4 regions of the Streptomyces sp. NPDC028907 genome follow, and region 4 is predicted to be linked to each of the others. Evidence: riboswitches for the same ligand, from Rfam matches in the RefSeq annotation. Region 4 holds a riboswitch; each other region holds the start of a gene.
The links. A riboswitch is a leader RNA that binds a small molecule or an ion and turns the genes downstream of it on or off. The one in region 4 is predicted to bind cobalamin.
Positions count from the first base shown of each region.

Region 1: it holds a riboswitch for cobalamin, as region 4 does, so the genes downstream of both, ACZ4UU_RS16750 (energy-coupling factor ABC transporter permease) here and ACZ4UU_RS03510 (prenyltransferase/squalene oxidase repeat-containing protein) in region 4, are expected to answer to the same signal.
Region 2: it holds a riboswitch for cobalamin, as region 4 does, so the genes downstream of both, ACZ4UU_RS00340 (cobalamin biosynthesis protein) here and ACZ4UU_RS03510 (prenyltransferase/squalene oxidase repeat-containing protein) in region 4, are expected to answer to the same signal.
Region 3: it holds a riboswitch for cobalamin, as region 4 does, so the genes downstream of both, cobN (cobaltochelatase subunit CobN) here and ACZ4UU_RS03510 (prenyltransferase/squalene oxidase repeat-containing protein) in region 4, are expected to answer to the same signal.

Region 1 is NZ_JBVHVE010000005.1:168,436-171,632, reverse strand. It holds gene ACZ4UU_RS16765 (transglutaminase TgpA family protein) at 1-83, shown strand, start outside; gene ACZ4UU_RS16760 (LysR family transcriptional regulator) at 94-1,002, opposite strand; gene ACZ4UU_RS16755 (RidA family protein) at 1,076-1,465, shown strand; cobalamin riboswitch at 1,516-1,701, shown strand; gene ACZ4UU_RS16750 (energy-coupling factor ABC transporter permease) at 1,732-2,433, shown strand; gene ACZ4UU_RS16745 (energy-coupling factor ABC transporter substrate-binding protein) at 2,430-2,807, shown strand; gene cbiQ (cobalt ECF transporter T component CbiQ) at 2,814-3,197, shown strand, end outside.
Region 2 is NZ_JBVHVE010000001.1:62,712-65,908, forward strand. It holds gene ACZ4UU_RS00330 (inorganic phosphate transporter) at 1-1,134, shown strand, start outside; gene ACZ4UU_RS00335 (hypothetical protein) at 1,177-1,398, shown strand; cobalamin riboswitch at 1,525-1,664, shown strand; gene ACZ4UU_RS00340 (cobalamin biosynthesis protein) at 1,767-2,708, shown strand; gene ACZ4UU_RS00345 (cobyric acid synthase) at 2,705-3,197, shown strand, end outside.
Region 3 is NZ_JBVHVE010000010.1:101,194-104,390, reverse strand. It holds gene cobN (cobaltochelatase subunit CobN) at 1-1,381, opposite strand, end outside; cobalamin riboswitch at 1,416-1,566, opposite strand; gene ACZ4UU_RS28805 (cobalamin biosynthesis protein CobG) at 1,640-2,905, shown strand; gene ACZ4UU_RS28800 (precorrin-8X methylmutase) at 2,895-3,197, shown strand, end outside.
Region 4 is NZ_JBVHVE010000001.1:789,184-792,380, forward strand. It holds gene ACZ4UU_RS03495 (MBL fold metallo-hydrolase) at 1-411, shown strand, start outside; gene ACZ4UU_RS03500 (nuclear transport factor 2 family protein) at 435-878, shown strand; gene ACZ4UU_RS03505 (phosphotransferase) at 868-1,536, opposite strand; cobalamin riboswitch at 1,569-1,716, shown strand; gene ACZ4UU_RS03510 (prenyltransferase/squalene oxidase repeat-containing protein) at 1,834-3,069, shown strand; gene ACZ4UU_RS03515 (SCO2322 family protein) at 3,077-3,197, shown strand, end outside.

The DNA.
Region 1 (3,197 bases), on a different contig from region 4:
ACCGCACCCGTCTGTTCCGGCTCCTGCGCTCCGCGGCTCCTCGCCGAAGGCGCGAGGGCGCGGGCCGGCCTCCCGAGCGGTGACCGGCATCGGCTAGCGCCGGTCCGGCCGATCCTGGTTGACCGCTGCCAGCAGGTGTGCGACCAGCGGGTTCGGGTCGCCCTCGCGCCAGGCGACGGCCACGCGCGTGCGGGCGTCGCCGGGCTCGATCCTGCGGAAGGCGACGCCTTTGAGGCGGATACGGCGGATGCTCGCCGGTGCCAGGGAGACGCCGAGGCCGGTCTCCACCAGGGCGCACACGGTCTGCCACTCCACGGCGTGCTGGGCGGTCCGCGGCGTGAAGCCGGCTTCGGCGCACAGGCCGGTGATCCGGTCGTACAGCCGCGGGCCGACCGCACGCGGCAGCAGTACGAAGGGCGAGTCCGCCAACTGCGCGACCCGTACGGTCCGTTGTGCGGCCAGCGGATGGGCGGACGGCAGCACGGCCACGAACGGCTCGCTGAGTACGGTTCTGAAGCCGAGCTCCGGCTGGTCGGCGGGGGGCTCGCGCAGGAGGCCGACGTCGATGGTCCCGTCGTGCAGGGCGGCGATCTGCGGCGCGGTGGTCATCTCGTGGATGTCCAGGAGTACGCCGGGGAACCGGCCCCGGAAGGTGCGCAGCAGGCCGGGCAGCACGGTCAGGGCGAGGGAGGCGGCGAAGCCGAGGCGCAGGCTGCCGGCCCGGCCGCTGCCGACGGCACGGGCCGCGGCCAGGCCGTCCGTGAGGTCGGTGAGGGCGCGCCGGGCGGCGGGCAGCAGTTCGCGGCCCGCCGGGGTGAGCGTGACGCGTCCTGGTGCTCGGTGGAACAGGGCGTGGCCGACCTTGTCCTCCAGGCGTCGGATCTGCTGGCTCAGCGGTGGCTGGGCGATGCCCAGGCGGGCGGCGGCGTGGCCGAAGTGGAGTTCCTCGGCGAGTACGACGAAGGCGTGCAGCTGTGGCAGGGGCAGTTCCGGTCGGTCCATACGCCTAGGGATATCAGGCCATGCCTCCTGCCGTATTAGACGTATCAGCGCTGGTCGACTTAGCGTGCGGCGCATGACAGAGCGACGTGCGATCCTCAGCGGCTCGACCTTCGAGGAGCAGATCGGCTATGCCCGTGCCGTGGTCGACGGCGACTGGGTGCATGTGTCCGGGACGACCGGGTTCGACTACAGCACGATGACGATCTCCGACGACGTGGGGGAGCAGGCGGAGCAGTGCCTGCGCAATATCGAGGCGGCGCTGGCCGAGGCGGGGTGCACCTTCGCCGATGTGGTGCGGGTGCGGTACCTGCTGCCCGACCGCGAGGACTTCGAGCCCTGCTGGCCGGTCCTGCGCCGCCGCTTCGGTGATGTCCGGCCGGCCGCCACGATGCTCATGTGCGGTCTCGCCGACCCTCGTATGAAGATCGAGATAGAGGTGTACGCGCGTCGGCCCCTCGCGTAGCGCCCCTTTCGCGCCCCCTGGGCGCGCTTGTCAGCCACCCTGTCCGGGCACTACTGTCACCACGCCTTGGTGAACGGGAAACCCGGTGTGATGCCGGTGCGGCCCTCGCCACTGTGAATCGGGAAGTCCGGCTCCAGCCCTCACGGGCAGCCACTGGGTCCTTCGGGACCCGGGAAGGCGGAGCACGGGCGGTGGTACCCGTAAGCCAGGAGACCGACCAAGGCGCGTCAACCATCCACGAGGTGCTGGAGAGGGTCTGCTGAGCCATGCACATAGCCGAGGGTTTCCTGCCTCCGGCGCACGCGGTCGCCTGGGGCGTCGCGTCCGCGCCCTTCGTCGTCCACGGCGTCCGTTCACTCACCCGTGAGGTCAAGGAGCACCCGGAGAGCACGCTGCTCCTCGGCGCCTCCGGAGCCTTCACGTTCGTCCTGTCCGCGCTGAAGCTGCCCTCGGTGACCGGCAGTTGCTCGCATCCCACGGGCACCGGTCTGGGTGCCATCCTGTTCCGGCCGCCGATCATGGCGGTACTGGGCACCATCACCTTGCTCTTCCAGGCGCTGCTGCTCGCGCACGGCGGTCTGACGACGCTCGGCGCCAACGTCTTCTCGATGGCGATCGTCGGCCCCTGGGCCGGGTACGCGATCTACAGGCTGCTGCGGCGCTACGACGTGCCGCTCATGGTCGCCGTGTTCTTCGGCGCCTTCCTAGCCGACCTGTCCACCTACTGCGTGACCAGCGTCCAGCTGGCCCTCGCCTTCCCCGACCCGAGCAGCGGATTCCTGGGCGCGCTCGGCAAGTTCGGCTCCATCTTCGCCGTCACCCAGATCCCCCTCGCGGTGAGCGAGGGACTGCTCACGGTGCTCGTGATGCGGCTGCTGGTGCAGTCCAGCAAGGGCGAACTGACCCGGCTGGGCGTGCTCCTGGCGAAGAAGCAGTCCCGGACCGAGACCGAGGCGGTGGCCCGATGAGCAGGAACACGAAGATCAACATTCTGCTGCTGGTCGTCGTGGCCGCCCTCGCGGTGCTGCCGCTGGCCCTCGGCCTGGGCGACCACAAGGAGGAGCCGTTCGCGGGCGCCGACGGTGAGGCGGAGTCGGCGATCACCGAGATCGAGCCGGACTACGAGCCGTGGTTCTCGCCGCTCTACGAGCCGCCGTCCGGCGAGATCGAGTCGGCCCTGTTCTCCCTCCAGGCGGCCCTCGGGGCCGGCGTCCTCGCCTACTACTTCGGTCTGCGCCGGGGACGGCGGCAGGGCGAGGAGCGGGCGCTGGAGCGGGCCGGCGGCGCGGAGAGCACGGCCGGCGCGACCGCCGCCGAGGAGTCCCCGGCCGAGAGGTCCTGACCCCTCGTGCTGCCGATCGACGCGGCGGCGCACAGCAGTCGCTGGCGCCGCCGTCACCCCGTGGACAAGGCCGTGCTCGGGCTCGGCCTCACCGTGCTCGCGATCTCCTTGCCGCCCTGGCCGGGCGCCGCGCTGGTCCTGGTCACCGCACTCGCGGTACTGCTGGGTCCGGCGGGCGTGCCCGCGCGGCGGCTGTGGCGGGCCTACCGTGTGCCGCTCGGCTTCTGTGTGACCGGCGCGCTCACCCTGCTCGTCCAGGTCGGCGGGCCGGACGGCTTCGTGTCCCTGGCCGGCGAGGGCCCGCTGCGTGCCGGGGAGTTGCTGCTGCGCACCTCGGCCGCCTCGCTGGGCGTGCTGCTGTTCGCCTTCACCACGCCGATGTCCGACCTG
Region 2 (3,197 bases), 730 kb from region 4:
CCCAAGGTCGCGGTGGCCATGTCCGCCGTGCTGAACCTTGTGGGCGCTTTCCTCTCCGTGGAGGTCGCCAACACGATCTCCAAGGGTCTCGTCGACGAGACCGGCATCCGTCCCGAGGTCATCTTCGCCGCGTTGGTCGGCGCGATCCTCTGGAATCTGCTCACCTGGCTGGTGGGCCTGCCCTCCAGCTCCTCGCACGCCCTGATGGGCGGCCTGATCGGCGCCACCATCGCCTCGGCCGGCATGGGCGCGGTCCACGGCGACGTGCTCGTCACCAAGGTGCTGATCCCGGCCATCGCCGCCCCGCTGGTCGCGGGCATCGCGGCGCTGCTCGCCACGCGCCTGACCTACACGCTCGGCAAGAAGGCCGACGGCGAGGCCAGCAGGAAGGGCTACCGCGCCGGCCAGATAGCCTCCGCCGGCCTGGTCTCCCTCGCGCACGGCACCAACGACGCGCAGAAGACGATGGGCATCATCACCCTCGCTCTGGTCGCCGGCGGCACCCTGGCCCCCGACTCCGACCCGCCCATGTGGGTCATCCTCTCCGCGGGTCTGGCCATCGCGCTCGGCACCTACCTCGGCGGCTGGCGCATCATCCGCACCATGGGCAAGGGCCTGACCGACCTCCAGCCGCAGCAGGGCTTCGCCGCCCAGACCAGCGCGGCCACCGTCATCCTGGCCTCCTCCCACCTCGGCTTCTCCCTCTCCACCACGCACTCCGTCTCCGGCTCGGTGATGGGCGCGGGCCTCGGCCGCAAGGGCGGCGTGGTCCGCTGGTCGACGGCCACCCGGATGTTCGTCGCCTGGGGTCTGACCCTGCCGGCCGCCGCCCTGGTCGGGGCGCTCGCCGAGTACGTGACGGGCTTCGGCGCCTGGGGCACGGCCATCGTCGCGGTCTTCCTGGTCGGCTCCAGCGCCGCGATCTGGAAGATCTCCCGCCGCGAGGTCATCGACCACACCAACGTCAACGAGACCGAGGAGCCGGCCGGCGTGGTGACCACGGCCATGGCCGCCGTGACCCCGCCCCCGGCGGGCACGACGACCGAGGACCTGTCGGCCACCATCCCGGCCCCGGCCTCCGAGCCGACGGCGACGCCGTCCGCGTCCCCCTCGCCCTCTCAGGCCACGGTCTGACCCCACCCGGTTACCCCTCCCGGTACTCAAGGAAGAAGAAGCATGAAGATCGACTGGGCGGCTCTCGGCTCCGTCTTCGGCGTCAGCCTCGTGGTCACCGTGGCCCTCGTGGGCCTGTTCACCCTCGGCATCTCGGGCCTGTCCCGCCGCGAACGAGCGGTGGCCCAGGGCGACTCGGCCGCGCTCGCGGTCACCGGCGCGTACGCGTGCTTCGCGGCATGCGCGGCGGCCGTGGGATACGGCATCTATCTGATCGTGGCCTGACGGCCCGACGTACGGCGCACGCGCCACCTGAATCACCCGAGGTGCGGGACGGATCACCGTCCCGCACCTCACGCCTGTGTGGGCCTTCGCACACTCTCCCGTCGCAGGTCAACGGCAAGTTGACGGCCCTTCCAACCCCGTGGTGGACTTCCGGGGCCAGCTACGGCGGCAGGAGAGGAAGCCGGTGTGAATCCGGCGCGGTCCCGCCACTGTCACCGGGGTAGAAAGCCCCGGGAGCCAGGAACTCTCACCGCCGGTCTCGTCGAACCAGGGCGTGGACACCCTGAGTGAGGACAGAACGCGATGCTCGCCTGCCGATCGACACGCAGTATCAGACCGTCGTCTGACCCCACGGTCGGCTGACCCCGATGCGAGCCGATCGCGTCTTCGCGTACGGCGCCGCCGCCGGACTTCTCGGTGACCTGCTGCTCGGCGACCCTCGCCGGGGGCATCCGGTCGCCGCGTTCGGGCGTGCCGCCGGCGCCGTGGAAAGAGTGTTGTGGCGCGACCACCGCGCGCGGGGTGCGGTGCACACCGCTGTGTGCGCCGGTGGCGCCGTGGCGCTGGGCGCCGTCGCCGCCCGTGTCGTCCGTACCTCCTCCGCCGCCTCCGTCGCGCTGACCGGCGCCGCCACCTGGGCGGTGGTCGGGGGGACTTCGCTCGCCCGGGAGGCGCGGACGATCGGGCGCGCCCTGGAGGCCGGTGACGTCGAGGGTGCGCGGGCGCGGCTGCCGCATCTGTGCGGGCGGGATCCGCAGGCGCTGGACGCGGACGGGATCGCGCGGGCGGTCGTGGAGTCCGTCGCCGAGAACACCTCCGACGCGGTGGTCGGGGCCCTGGTGTGGGGGGCCGTCGGCGGGGTGCCGGGGCTGCTCGGGTTCCGGGCCGTGAACACACTCGACGCCATGGTGGGGCACAGGTCGCCCAAGTACCGGCGGTACGGCTGGGCTTCGGCGCGGCTCGACGACGTGGCCGGATGGCCGGGGGCGCGGTTGACCGCCGTACTGGCCGCCGTCGCGGGCGGTGACCCCCGGGGTGCAGTACGGGCCTGGCGGGCCGACGCCGGCCGGCACCCGAGCCCCAACGCCGGGCCCGTCGAGGCCTCGTTCGCGGGGGCGCTCGGGGTGCGCCTCGGCGGGACGCTGTCGTACGGCGGGCGGGTCGAGCACCGGCCGGTGCTCAACGGGGCGGGGCGCGCCGTCGCCGTCCAGGACATCGAGCGGGCCGTACGGCTGTCGAAGCGCGTCGGCTGGCTGGCGCTCGGCGTCTGTGCCGCCGCGCGCCGTATCGCGAAGGGACGTACGTCATGACGGGCGGGGGACTTCTCGTCGCCGGCACCACCTCGGACGCCGGCAAGAGCGTCGTCACGGCGGGAATCTGCCGGTGGCTGGTACGGCAGGGGGTCAAGGTCGCGCCGTTCAAGGCGCAGAACATGTCCCTCAACTCGTTCGTGACGCGCGAGGGCGCCGAGATCGGGCGGGCGCAGGCCATGCAGGCGCAGGCGTGCCGCGTGGAGCCGACCGCGCGGATGAATCCCGTGCTGCTCAAGCCCGGCGGCGAGCGGAGCAGCCAGGTCGTGCTGCTGGGCAAGCCGGTGGGCGAGATGAGCGCACGCGGGTACCACGGCGGACGGCAGCGGGCGCTGCTCGGGACCGTGCTCGACTGTCTCGCGGAACTGCGGGACACGTACGACGCGGTGATCTGCGAGGGCGCCGGGTCTCCGGCGGAGATCAATCTGCGGCGGACCGACATCGTCAACATGGGCATCGCCCGCACCGCCCGGCTGCCCGTGCTGGTCG
Region 3 (3,197 bases), on a different contig from region 4:
CCGCGAGGACGATGTCGCCCTCCGCGTTGCGGCTGCGGTCGACGAACATCTCGCCGGGCGCCGGGCCCCAGTGCTCCTCGACTGCCGTCCGCAGTTCCTCGGGCAGCGTGGCGAACCAGCGCCGGTAATCGGCCGCCGGGATCCGCACCGGGTTGCGGGCCAACTGCTCCTCGGTGAGCCAGTTCTGGTCGTGGCCGCCGGCCTCGATGAGCGCGCGGATCAGCTCGTCGCCGTCGCCGGAGACCAGGCCGGGGATGTCGCTGTCGCCGAAGTCGTAGCCCTCGGCCTGCAGGCGCCTGAGCAGCGCGACGGCGCTGGCGGGGGTGTCGAGGCCGACCGCGTTGCCGATCCGGGAGTGCTTGGTCGGGTAGGCGGACAGGACCAGGGCCAGGCGCTTGTCGGCGGCCGGGATGTGCCGAAGCCGGGCGTGGCGTACGGCGATTCCGGCGACGCGCGCCGCGCGCTCGGGGTCGGCGACGTAGGCGGGCAGGCCGTCGGCGTCGATCTCCTTGAAGGAGAACGGCACGGTGATGAGCCGGCCGTCGAACTCGGGTACGGCGATCTGGCTGGCGGCGTCGAGCGGGGAGACGCCCTCGTCGTTCTCCTCCCAGGCGGACCGGGATCCGGTCAGGCACAGGGCCTGGAGGATCGGCACGTCGAGGGAGGTCAGGGCGCCCGCGTCCCAGGACTCGTCGTCGCCGCCGGCGGACGCCTCGGCGGGCTTGGTGCCGCCCGCGGCGAGGACAGTGGTGACGATGGCGTCGGCGGCGCGCAGTTCGTCGATGAGTTCGGGCTCGGGGGCCCGCAGGGAAGCGACGTACAGCGGCAGCGGCCGGCCGCCCGCGTCCTCGATCGCGTCGCACAGGGCGCCCACGAACGCCGTGTTGCCGCTCATGTGGTGGGCGCGGTAGTAGAGCACGGCGATCGTCGGGCCGTCCGTCTGCCGGGGCTCGCGCGCCAGCGGGCCCCAGCTCGGCGCGGCCGCGGGTGCCTCGAAGCCGTGCCCGGTCAGCAGGACCGTGTCCGACAGGAAGCGGGCGAGCTGCTCCAGGTTGGCCGGGCCACCGTGGGCGAGGTAGGCGTGGGCCTCGGCGGCGATGCCGACCGGGACCGTGGAGGCGGCCATCAGCTGGGCGTCCGGGGCCTGTTCGCCGGTGAGGACGACGACCGGGCGGCCGTCTGCGAGCAGCAGGTCGAGGCCTTCCTGCCAGGCGCGCAGACCACCGAGGAGGCGTACGACGACGAGGTCGACGCCGTCGAGGAGCGCGGGCAGGTCGTCGAGCGGGAGCCGGGCGGGGTTGGCGAAGCGGTACGGGACCGGGCCGTTCGCAGCGCGGGCGCTGAGCAGGTCGGTGTCGGACGTCGACAGGAGCAGGATCATGCGGCGTCGGCCTTCCTCGGGGTGTCCGCGCCCCGGGTGGTGTCTGACGGCGGGAGTTCCTGACTCACCCGACCCTGGCGGGGTGGGCTCACAGTGGCGGGACCGCGCCGGATTCGCACCGGCTTCCTCCCCTGTCGCCGTCGTGGCGGTGGCGGACCGGATGATCCACCGAGAAGCATAGTAAGGGGCACGGGACCAGCCGTCGGCATGCGGAGGCGGCGGCATACGGTCGCCGGGGCGGTCGGTATGCTCGCCGCCATGTCCACGCCCTCCATCCGACCGTCGTCCCAGGCCACAGGGGTCACACGGGACCGCGACGACGCATGCCCGGGCGCACTGAGGCTCCACACGGCGGACGACGGCGCACTCGCCCGGATCCGGATTCCCGGAGGCGTGCTCCAGGTCGGTCAGGCGCGGGAACTCGGCCGGGCGGCGCTCGACCTCGGCGACGGGGAGCTGCATCTGACGTCGCGGGGCAACGTCCAGCTGCGCGGTCTGCCGACCGGCTGCGGCGGGGAGTTGGCGGGCCGGCTGGAGACGGCCGGGCTGCTGCCGTCGTGGCGGCACGAACGCGTACGCAATGTGGTGGCCTCGCCGCTGTCCGGGCTGGACGGGCGCGGCCACGCCGACGTACGGCCGTGGCTGCGGGCGTTGGACGAGCTGCTGTGCGCGAGCGAGGCGGCGGCCCGGCTGTCCGGGCGGTTCCTGTTCGCGCTCGACGACGGGCGCGGGGACGTGGCCGGGCTCGACGCGGACGTGACACTGCGGGCCGCGCCGGACGGTGCCGTGTGGCTGCGGATCGGGGCCGCCGATTGCGTCGTGGTCCTCACCGCCGAGGACGCGCCTCGGGCCGCGTTGCTGGCCGCCGAGGTCTTCCTGGAGGCGAGTGCCGGCCAGGTCTGGCGGGTGGCCGAACTGCCGGTGCCCGCCGATGAGTTGGCGCAGGAGATCGTTCGGCGGCTGAGGGCCGGACACGCCTCGCCGGCCTGGCCGCAGGCGAGCGAACCGTCCCCCGCCCCCGGCGTCGTCACCGGCCCCGACGGCACGACGAGCCTGTCCGTCCTCGCCCCGCTGGGCCGCCTCACCGCAGCGCAGTGGACCGAGCTGACGGCGACCGCGTCCGGGGAACTGCGGCTGACACCTTGGCGTGGAGTGATCCTTCCCACAGTGCGCTCCGACCGGCTTGTCGGCCTAGACTCCGTCGGTCTGATCACGGATCCGGCCTCTCCCTGGCTCGGCGTCGGTGCCTGCATCGGACGGCCCGGTTGTGCCAAGTCGCGGGCGGACATCCGGACGGACGCGGCCGCGTCGCTCGGCGCGGGCGGCGGGCTGCCGGCGTACTGGTCCGGCTGCGAGCGCCGTTGCGGCCGTCCGCGCGGCGATCATGTGGACGTCGTCGCGGCCCCGGACGGCGGCTACCTGATCTCCGTCGTGGCGGGCGGCCGGGTTCGCGCCACGACGACGACCGACCATCCATCGAAGCTCGCCGCCGACCTGGCGGCGGCCCGCACGCATGACCTGTAGGAGCACGGTGTTCGAGTACGAGAAGGACGGCGCGGCGATCTACCGCCAGTCCTTTGCCACCATCCGCGCGGAGGCGGACCTCGCGGGCCTGCCCGCCGACGTCAGTCAGGTCGCGGTCCGGATGATCCACGCCTGCGGGATGGTCGACCTCGTGCGCGACCTCGTGTACTCGCCCCAGGTGGTGGCCCGTGCGCGGGCGGCCCTGCGGGCCGGGGCGCCCATCTTCACGGATGTGCAGATGGTGGCCAGCGGCGTGACCCGCAAGCGGCTGCCCGCCGACAACGACGTGCTG
Region 4 (3,197 bases):
CTCCTCCCCGAGATCACCCCGCACATCGGCCTGTACGAGGACCCCGACGACACGACCGTCACCGACCCCCTCGGCGACTACCTCGCCTCCCTCGAACGCGTCGCCCGCCTCGCCCCCGCCGAGGTCCTCCCGGCCCACCAGCACACGTTCGCCGACGCACCGGCCCGCGTACGGGAGTTGCTGGCCCATCACGAGTCCCGCCTCACCGACCTCCAGGCCCTCCTCGCCGAACCCCTCACCCCCTGGCAGCTCGCGGAACGCATGGAGTGGAACCGGCCCTGGGCCCAAATCCCCTACGGCTCCCGGAACATCGCCATCGCGGAGGCCGAGGCGCATCTGCGCCGACTGGTGAAGCTGGGGCACGCGGAGGCGGTGCCGGGGAGCGAGCCGGTGACGTACGTCGCCGTTTAATACAGCCCATGGAGTACTCGCCCATGGAGCACCTTCTCGCCGAGCGTGCCTGCGCACGCGTAGTCATCGACTTCGTCCACCGCCTCGACCTCGGCGAACCGTCCTTGGTCGCCGAGCTGTTCACCGAGGACGGCACCTGGGAGTGGCCGGCGGGCGAGCGGCTCGTCTCGGGGCGGGACGCGTTGCGGGCGTACTTCGGCTCGCGCCCCGCCGACCGCCTCTCGCGCCGCGTCATGTCCAACATCCTGGTCACGGTGACCTCGTCCGACACCGCGACGGCGACCTCGTACTTCACGACGTACCGCGTCGACGGCCACGAGGGCGGACTCCTCCCGCCGGGACCGCCGGTCCAGGTGGGCCACTACGCCGACACCTTCCACAGATCGCCGGACGGCACCTGGCTCCTGTCCGCTCGGGTCCTCCACCTGGCCTTCGGCGGGCCGACCCCGCGCCCGCCTACGCCATGAACGACCGGACCAACTCCTCCGCCGCACCCAGCACTTCGATCTCCCGCTCCGTCATCGTCGGGTTGGCGGCCCGTCGCCGTCGGGCCTCCGTGAGGCCGTCTTCGGTGAGGTCGGACGGGTCGGTGAGGAGGCCCGCGAGAGTCGCGCGGACGGGGGCGGAGGGGTAGTGGTCGTCGGCCAGGGCCACTTGGGCGAGGATCAGGGCCGACATGCCCCAGTCCAGGCCCGGCTCGCCCTCCTCCGCGTTGGCCCAGTCGATGACGTAGGGGCCGTCGGGCGTGAGCATCACGTTCTCCGGGTGGAGGTCCAGGTGGACGACCCGGCCGGGGACGGTGTGCAGCTGTCGCAGGAGGCGGGCCAGGGTCCGCCCCGCCTCGCGGGCATCTATCCGGCCCGCGAAGAAGGCCTCCAGCATCGTCGGACCGTAGAGCCGTTCCATGACCAGCTCGGAGCGGGTGCAGTCGGCGAGCCGGACGCGGGGCACCGGAAAGCCGTGCGCGCGCAGGCGCTCCATCAGGGCCGCCTCGGCGCGCCCGTCGGCGTAGCCCTCCCGGTCGTGGCGCACCACCCACGCCGCGTCGATCTCGTACACGTCGGAGGCGCGCCCCGAACCGAGCAGCCGCCGTCCCGCTCTCCCCGCACCCTCGGTGATCCCCATGCGGCCGAACCTACCGCCGCTCACCGCCTCCCCTCAGCCGCTTCCCTACGGGCCGGTAGAGTGGCCGCGTCGCCATCACACCCGTACAGGGGGAAGCCGGTGCAAATCCGGCGCTGACCCGCAACCGTGAACCGGTCGTAGCAGGCCGGTGAGCCGGATCGCCCGTACGGATTCGTGACCGGCTCACGTGCCCCGGCAGCCCGCCGGAGCACGGCACCGTCGAGGTATACGGAGCCGAGCCGCCCGGGGGTCTCCCCTGTGCTGCCCGGCCCCTTGAGGGAAGGGCATCCGCCGATCATGTACGTCCGCCGCAGCGCCGCGGTCCTGGCCGCCGTCACCGTGATCGGCACGGTCACGCCCGCCTTCGCCGCCGACCCGTCTCCGTCGCCCTCCGTCGCCCTCCCGTCCGGGCTGTACGGCACCACGGACCCCACGTACGACGGCGTGTGGCGCCAGTCGCTCGCGCTGCTCGCCCAGGACACGATGGACGTGCAGCCGGCGGCGAAGGCCGTGGACTGGCTCACCGGGCAGCAGTGCGCCGACGGCGGGTTCGCGCCGTTCCGTGCCGACGTCTCGAAGGCCTGCGACGCGAAGACGCCGGTCGACACCAACAACACGGCCGCCGCCGTCCAGGCCCTCGCCGCGCTCGGCGGCCACGACACGGCGGCCGGCAAGGCGGTGGACTGGCTGAAGTCCGTGCAGAACGAGGACGGCGGCTGGGGGTACATGCCGGGCGGCGCAAGTGACGCGAACTCGACGTCCGTCGTGGTCGGTGCGCTCGCCGCCGTCGGCGAGAAGCCCGCGGACGTGCGCAAGGCGGGCAAGTCGCCGTACGACGCCCTGTTGAAGCTGTCCCTGCCGTGCGGCGACGAGGACGCGGGGGCGTTCGCGTTCCAGCCCGACAAGAAGGGCTCGCTGGCGGCCAACGCCGACGCGACCGCCGCGGGCGTGGTGGGCGTCCTCGGCCAAGGGCTCGTGGCGACCGCGGGCAAGGCACCCGCGAGCACCCGGAAGTGCCTGGGCGGCAAGACCCCGACGCCCGCCGACGCGGCCCTCAACGGTGCCGTCCACCTCGCCCGCGACCTGAGCGGGACCGGCTACCTGAAGTCCGTGCTGCCCGGCGCCAAGGACCAGCCGGACTACGGCAACACCGCCGACGCAGTGGTGGCGCTCTCCGCCGCCGGACTGACCCAGCGGGGCCGGGAGATCCTGGTCTGGCTTGAGGGGCACTACGCCGCCTGGGCCGAGCAGAGCGGTCCCGCCGCCTACGCCCAGCTGATCTTCGCCGCGCACGCCACCGGCACCGATCCGCGCGACTTCGGCGACACGGACCTCGTCAAGCAGCTCAACGCGACGGGTCCGGCGCCGCGGTCGGCGCCGAACGCGACGGTCACGGCGTCGGCGAAGCCCTCCGAGGAGGAGAAGGAGGACGACGGCGACAGCCCGTTCGGCGTCTGGTGGTACGTCGGCATCTTCCTGGTCGTCGGCATCGGCATCGGCTTCCTGCTCAGCGGCCGCAACAAGGGCAAGTGACGTGACCGTGATCCGCCGCGCTCTCCCGCTCGTCCTGGCCGTGCTGGTCGTCCTGACCGGCGCGGTCCAGGCGCAGGCGACCGGCTACCGCTACTGGTCCTTCTGGCACCGCGACGGCGAACGGTGGA